One region of the Streptococcus sp. 2_1_36FAA genome, then DNA from elsewhere that is predicted to be linked to it. Evidence: predicted binding sites of a transcription regulator. Region 1 holds the regulator's gene; the other holds the start of a gene.
What was found. The regulator HrcA, encoded in region 1, represses chaperone genes, less so after heat shock. The targets are predictions, from matches to a motif close to TTAGCACTCNNNNNNNNNGAGTGCTAA.
Positions count from the first base shown of each region.

Region 2: groES (co-chaperone GroES) is a predicted target of HrcA. The motif match lies at 1,411-1,437, and genes of this name have one in related genera.

Region 1 covers NZ_KI391976.1:207,734-211,159, forward strand. The annotation lists gene dnaK (molecular chaperone DnaK) at 1-560, opposite strand, end outside; gene grpE (nucleotide exchange factor GrpE) at 930-1,466, opposite strand; gene hrcA (heat-inducible transcriptional repressor HrcA) at 1,502-2,536, opposite strand; gene HMPREF0847_RS08850 (ABC transporter permease) at 2,700-3,426, opposite strand, start outside; gene HMPREF0847_RS08855 (ABC transporter ATP-binding protein) at 3,421-3,426, opposite strand, start outside.
Region 2 covers NZ_KI391975.1:54,397-57,822, reverse strand. The annotation lists gene groL (chaperonin GroEL) at 1-1,083, opposite strand, end outside; gene groES (co-chaperone GroES) at 1,106-1,387, opposite strand; gene HMPREF0847_RS05595 (ABC transporter ATP-binding protein) at 1,547-2,350, opposite strand; gene HMPREF0847_RS05590 (ABC transporter substrate binding protein) at 2,350-3,426, opposite strand, start outside.

The DNA.
Region 1 (3,426 bases):
TCGAAGACACCGTCACCCAATTCAAGGATAGATACGTCAAATGTACCTCCACCAAGGTCAAATACCAAGATTTTTTCTTCTTTGTCAGTCTTGTCCAAACCATAAGCAAGAGCTGCTGCAGTTGGTTCGTTGACGATACGTTCTACTTCAAGACCAGCGATTTTACCAGCGTCTTTAGTCGCTTGGCGTTGCGCATCGTTAAAGTAAGCTGGAACTGTGATGACTGCTTTAGTTACTTTTTCACCAAGATATTCTTCAGCGTAGCCTTTCAAGTATTGAAGAATCATAGCTGAGATTTCTTGTGGAGTGTATTCTTTGCCGTTGGCAGAAACTTTTTCAGAAGTCCCCATCTTAGATTTGATAGAGATAACAGTATCTGGGTTTGTTACTGCTTGACGTTTTGCAGCATCACCAACGATGATTTCACCGTTTTTAAATGATACTACAGATGGAGTCGTACGATTTCCTTCTGGGTTTGCGATGATTTTGCTTTCAGTTCCTTCAAGAACTGCAACTGCTGAGTTTGTTGTACCTAAGTCAATACCGATAATTTTAGACATGTGTTTTTCTCCTTAAATTTTACATTCTTTCTTTTTGATACTCTTCTTAGGTGGCGGCGCCGTCAGAGCTTGACTTCGTCAATCTCTTTGACTAAACTTTGAGCCTAAGGTCTCAAAGTTTGCGCAAATAACACCACGGCGAAGAGTATCGTCTTTTGTTCGCTTCGCTCACTATTGCAAAGCTGAACAATTTCTTCTTATCTTTCTTCATAGTTTATTGTCATTTCGGACGAGTTTTCAAAGTATATATGTTGCGACGCGAGAAGTCGAAATCGATATTATTTCGACGACGAGTTAGTAAGGAGGCTAGGCAAACGCCATAGCGATTGCCGTTTTCTGACGAGTTGCTTTAGCAACCGTCAGAATTGCCTAGTTATAGACCACTACCATTGCTGGTCGTAGGATGCGGTCATGGAGTTTGTAGCCTTTTTGGAAGACTTGGGCGATGGTATCTGCTGGGTGTTCGTCGTCAGCTGGAACAGTTTGAATAGCCATGTGATAGTTATGGTCAAATTCTCCATCGGCCGGAATTTCTTCGATGCCTTCTTCTTTGAGAGCATGAATCAAGCTTTCCTGTACCATTTCCAGTCCCCTTTTGACATCATCTGTCAATCCTTCAACAGCAAGAGCACGCTCAAGGTTGTCCAAAGAAGGTAAGATCGCTTTTGCTAGATCTTGACTACGATAGCGTTGCAAGAGCTGACGTTCTTCATTGGCACGGCGTTGAATGTTCTGCATTTCTGCATGGGCACGGAGATATTTATTTTCAAAATCATCTGCCCGCTCATTTGCTAGTTCTAATTCTGATTTTTCGGGGCTTGCAGATTTAGCTTGCTCAGCTGTTTCCACTGCTTCCTCTTTCACTTCTACATCTTCTGGATGTTTTTCTTGTTTATGTTTTGCCACAAGGCACCTCCTTTTTAGGAATGATTATACTGTAATTAGTGGACTTCATAGTGATTACTACTGAGGTAGCGATAGAAGTCCGTCAGTTTCATAGTCAAGACACGATTAATCACATTAACCTGGCTGACCACTCGCTGATAGTCGAGATTGACTGGTCCAATGACTGCTAAAATTCCAAATCCTCTGTAAGGAATCAGAAATTTGCTAGAAATAATGGTCAAATCAGACAAGCAACTTTCTCGGCTATCTGCCACGCGCACGCTTTGCATCTGATCCTCGGCTAGACTGTCTCTAATCTCAAAGGCCACCTTCTGTGAATCATCAAAGAATTGATAGGCCTTCAAATCTGAAAAATTCAACAAGCCAACCTTGCCGGACACAATAACATTCTCTTTGAAAATATCACCGAAGATATGCTCAAACAGATGAATAACATTATCTGTCGTAGTGAAATAGCGCTGGATAATCTGGGGAATTTCCGTCCGAATCTTGTAGTGAATATCCAAGACTGTCTGTCCCAAAAATCGCTCCTGAACCAAAGCTTTAAGCCTATCCAAGTCTTCTCTTAGGAAGTTGCGCGGAATCATAAACTGACTGGTGATAGTATTGGACTCATCTAGAGTGAAGACTGCTAGAGCCGTATGCTGACTGAGTACTACGATATCAAATGCTGTCAAACGTTGCCGACTGGGTTCGACATCCAAGGCAACAACTGTGCAACCACTCAGCTTAGTTAGAAGGTCCGCTGCCTGTTGAAGAATGTCCTCCAAGTTGAAAAACTCATGGTCAAAGGCTTTGATAACCTCATAAAGTTCATTCTCAGCTAGACGATCAAAAGATAGCGAATGCTTGACGAAGTACTGAAAACCAGCCACGCTAGGTTTACGACCACTAGATGTATGAGCCTTCTCCAATAGTCCCTGTTTTTCTAGAGCTGCCATATCGTTTCGGATAGTGGCGCTACTAGAATTGATGGAATCCTGTAAAGCTTTGGACCCTACTGGCTCGTGAGTCTTGGTAAAGATATCAATAATCAAATTTAAAATCTCATTTTGACGCTCCGTTACCACGACACCACCTCCATTCAAGATTTCCTTCTTTGTTAGCACTCGATCACCTTGAGTGCTAACTCATGATTCTATTATACACTCTTCCCGAACAAAGTCAAGATAAAAATTCAAAAAATTAGCACTCTTTTTTCAAGAGTGCTAAAAATCAGTCTAAAGACCTAGGTTAATCATCCAAGGCTTTCATGTTACTCATTAAGTAGAAAGAAAGTCCTGCAAAAAGAAGCAACCAAAGTAGCAGAGCCATAAATTCTCCGCTCCATAAATGGAAATGAGACCAATCTTTCATATAAATAGTAAAGAGGCCCATAAAGCTATAACGCAGAACCTTAAATAAATCCTCATTCATATTCGAAAACATAGGAATAAAAGCTACCAAAAGCATAGCTGGAACACTAAGGGATTGTGCCATGACCTGATTTTTACAAAACAGACCAACCATTAAGAAGAAGAAAATTAAGACTAGCAAGGTTAACAAGAGAACCAAACCATAACTGAATACCTGATTAGAAAGCTTAGCTCCTGCCAAAATCGGGGTAATGATGATATAAAAGATCCCAATAATCGCTGGCCAGATTAAGGCAGAGAGAATGTATTGACCAGCTGTCACACCAGCCAAGCGCAAACTTTGCAAATTATGTTTTTCCCTTTCCTCAGCTAAGATGATAATAATGGGTGTCCCAACAGACATGGCTAAAGAGAAGGGCAAAGAAATATTCATTAACAAGATAGCTAGTCTGTCTGCTCCCAGTTCTTTACCTGCTCCATTCAGAGAAAAAATAAATTTATAGAGAAAAACGAAGAAAACTGGCATGAGAACTTGTAATAGGATACTTTTATTTGCTAATGTCACTTGACCTCTCAGCCAAATCATACCTTTTAATTTATTAGAC
Region 2 (3,426 bases), on a different contig from region 1:
TTCCTTGTCAAATTCTGAAGTTGCACTTTCAATTTGAGACTTAATAACAGCTACACGGTTAGCAATAGCTTCTGGATTGCCAGAACCTTCGACAATCACGGTGCTGTCCTTGTCAACAGTGACTTTAGATGCTTGTCCAAGTGCTTCAATAGTCGCATCCTTGAGGTCCAAACCAAGATCTTCTGTAATGACTGTTCCACCTGTCAAGATGGCAATATCTTCCAACATAGCCTTACGACGATCACCAAAACCTGGTGCTTTAACAGCAACAACGTTGAAAGTTCCACGAATCTTGTTAAGAACCAGTGTTGGCAAGGCTTCGCCATCCACATCATCTGCAATGATCAAAAGCGGACGGTTGGTTTTCAAGATGCTTTCCAACAATGGCAGGATTTCTTGAATGTTAGAAATTTTCTTGTCTGTAATCAAAATATAAGGATTGTCCAGATCAGCCACCATTTTTTCACTATCTGTCACCATGTATTGAGACAAGTAGCCACGGTCAAACTGCATTCCTTCTACAACATCCAGCTCAGTTTCCATCCCTTTGGACTCTTCGATAGTGATAACTCCGTCGTTGCCAACTTTTTCCATAGCCTCAGAAATGTATTCACCGACTTTCTCACTACGAGAAGAAACGGCAGCAACCTGAGCGATCGCTTCCTTGTTAGAAACTGGAATAGCAGTTTCTTTCAGAGCGCTGACAGCTGTTGCAACAGCTGCTTCAATCCCACGACGGATACCGATTGGATTGGCTCCGGCAGTTACGTTTTTGATTCCTTCGCGGACGATAGCCTGCGTTAAAACAGTTGCTGTTGTTGTTCCGTCACCTGCGATATCGTTGGTTTTGGAAGCAACTTCTGACACCAACTTAGCACCCATATTTTCAAAGTGGTCTTCCAATTCAATTTCTTTAGCGATGGTCACACCGTCATTGGTGATAAGGGGAGAGCCAAAAGATTTTTCCAAAACAACATTGCGACCTTTAGGTCCCAAGGTTACTTTGACTGTATCTGCTAAAATATCGACTCCGCGTACCATTGCACTTCTTGCATCAGCTGAAAATTTAATGTCTTTTGCCATTTTTTATCCCTCTTTTCTAATCTTACTCAACTATTGCTAGAATATTGGCTTCGCTGACTAGAAGGTGGGTTTCTTCACCGTCTTTCACTTCTACTCCTGCGTGGCTTTCAACAAGAACCTTGTCTCCAGCTTTGACAGATGGTGCTACCAATTCACCAGTCAGCGTACGAACTCCTTGGCCAACCGCTACAACTGTGGCTGTCTTAGTCGCTGCATGACTGTTACCTGCAATAACAAAACCGCCAACTTTCTCTTCTTTTTCTTCTATTTTTAGGACCACTCGGTCACCTAATGGTTTTAACATAGTATCCCTCCTGAGATTGAATTTTAGCACTCTCGTCTATCGAGTGCTAATCTATAGTTATTATTTTATCACTTGGTCAAAAATAGTCAAGAAAAAAATACTATTTTTCTTCAAAGAACTTAAAAAAACTGATCAGAAAAACCAATCAGTTTTTTTGTCTTACCCTAGGACTAGAGCATCATCATTCAGTACTTGACCACTGTTTTTATGGAAGAGATCCATGAGCTGAGCTACCGTTAGATTTTCCTTTTCTTCACCCTTCACATCCACGACAATCTTCCCATGATAGAGCATAATCAAGCGATTACCATACTCAATGGCGTGTTCCATGTTATGAGTGACCATGAGGGTTGTTAGTTTCTGCTCTTCTACTACTTTTTTCGTTAAGTTCATCACCATATCACTTGTTTTAGGATCGAGAGCTGCGGTATGTTCGTCCAGCAAGAGAACCTTAGGTCGAACTAGGGTCGCCATCGAAAGAGTCAAAGCCTGTCTTTGACCACCAGACAAGAAATTAGCATCCGTCTTCATCCTATTTTCGAGACCTAGGCCGAGATGTTCCAGTGCACCCTTAAAGATTTGGCGTTCTTCTTCCGTAATTGAGCGTTTGAAAAAACTCCGCTTCTTCCCACGACGGTAGGCAATGGCCATGTTTTCTTCTATCGTTAAATTGGTGGCTGTCCCCATCCGCGGGTCTTGAAAAACTCGACTAATACTTTTCGATCGATCAGCTACTGAAGACTTTCTAATAGACTGACCATCAAGCAAGATATCTCCATCATCAATCTCTACGACACCTGCGATAGAGTTCATCAAGGTTGATTTCCCTGCTCCATTCCCACCAATTACGGAAATAAAGTCTCCCTGTTCGATTTCGAGATCCAAGCCTCGGAGAACAGGATTCTCATTGATTGTTCCTTTTTCAAAGGTCTTATGAATATTGGTTAATGTTAATAAAGGCATTAGCTGTCACCTCCTGGTGTTAAGGTTTTGTTTGCTTTAATCTGCAATTTTTGACGAATTTCTGGAACGTAAAGAATGAGAGCAAGAAGAATAGCTGAGGCTAATTTAAGCATTTGAGCATCCACATTCATAGCCAGAATAACTACTAGAACTAAACGATATAGGATGGATCCGACCACAATGGACCAGAGACGTTTTCCAAGCGGAAGGTATTTAACAATGACTTCGGCCAAGATAATCGATGCTAAGCCGTTTACAATGGTTCCTGTTCCCATATTCATATCCGCATAACCATTATTTTGAGCTAAAAGGGAGCCAGCAAGGGCAATTAGCCCATTTGAAAGCATATAACCTAAAATCTTAATTCGGTCAACTTTAATTCCATTGGCTGCCCCCATAGTCAAATTATCTCCGGTCGCCCGCAAAGCTAAGCCAAGCTGGGTATTGAGTAGGACAATTAAAAGTAAGATAACAAAGGCAACGAAAGCAAGCCCTAATACAATGACAGAAGCAGTCTTGGATAGACTAAGTAAACTTGTCATCATAGTTACCAGGGTCTTTTGCCCAGAAAGAGAAAGATTAGAACTTCCTAGTACAAGTAAGTTAATAGAGTAAAGGGCAGTCAGGGTGATAATCCCAGTCAGAAGAGCTGGAATCTTCATCTTGGTATGTAGAAAACCAGACACTGCCCCCGCCAGCATTCCAGCAATGAAACCGCCAATGGTGGCTAGAAGAGGATTCAGGCCTTTCATAATCAAAATGGCTGTAGTTGCTGCACCAAGTGGGAAGGATCCTTCTGCAGTCAGGTCTGCAATATCTAAAATCCGGAAGGTAATGAAGACTCCAATAGCCATAATGGACCAGAGCAAACCTTGAGATAGAGCAGAGAGTACAATATCTAGAAGACCACCAGATGAATCAGACGACTTGGATTTAGAAAGAGAATTCACTTTCGGATTTGCAGTGTTTTTAGTAGAAGAGCTTTTCTGAGTTGTTTTTTTCGTTTGAGCATTTGCCTGCTCCTCTTGCTCAATGGCACTGATGTCGATTCCTAGAAGCTGAGCCATTTCTTTATT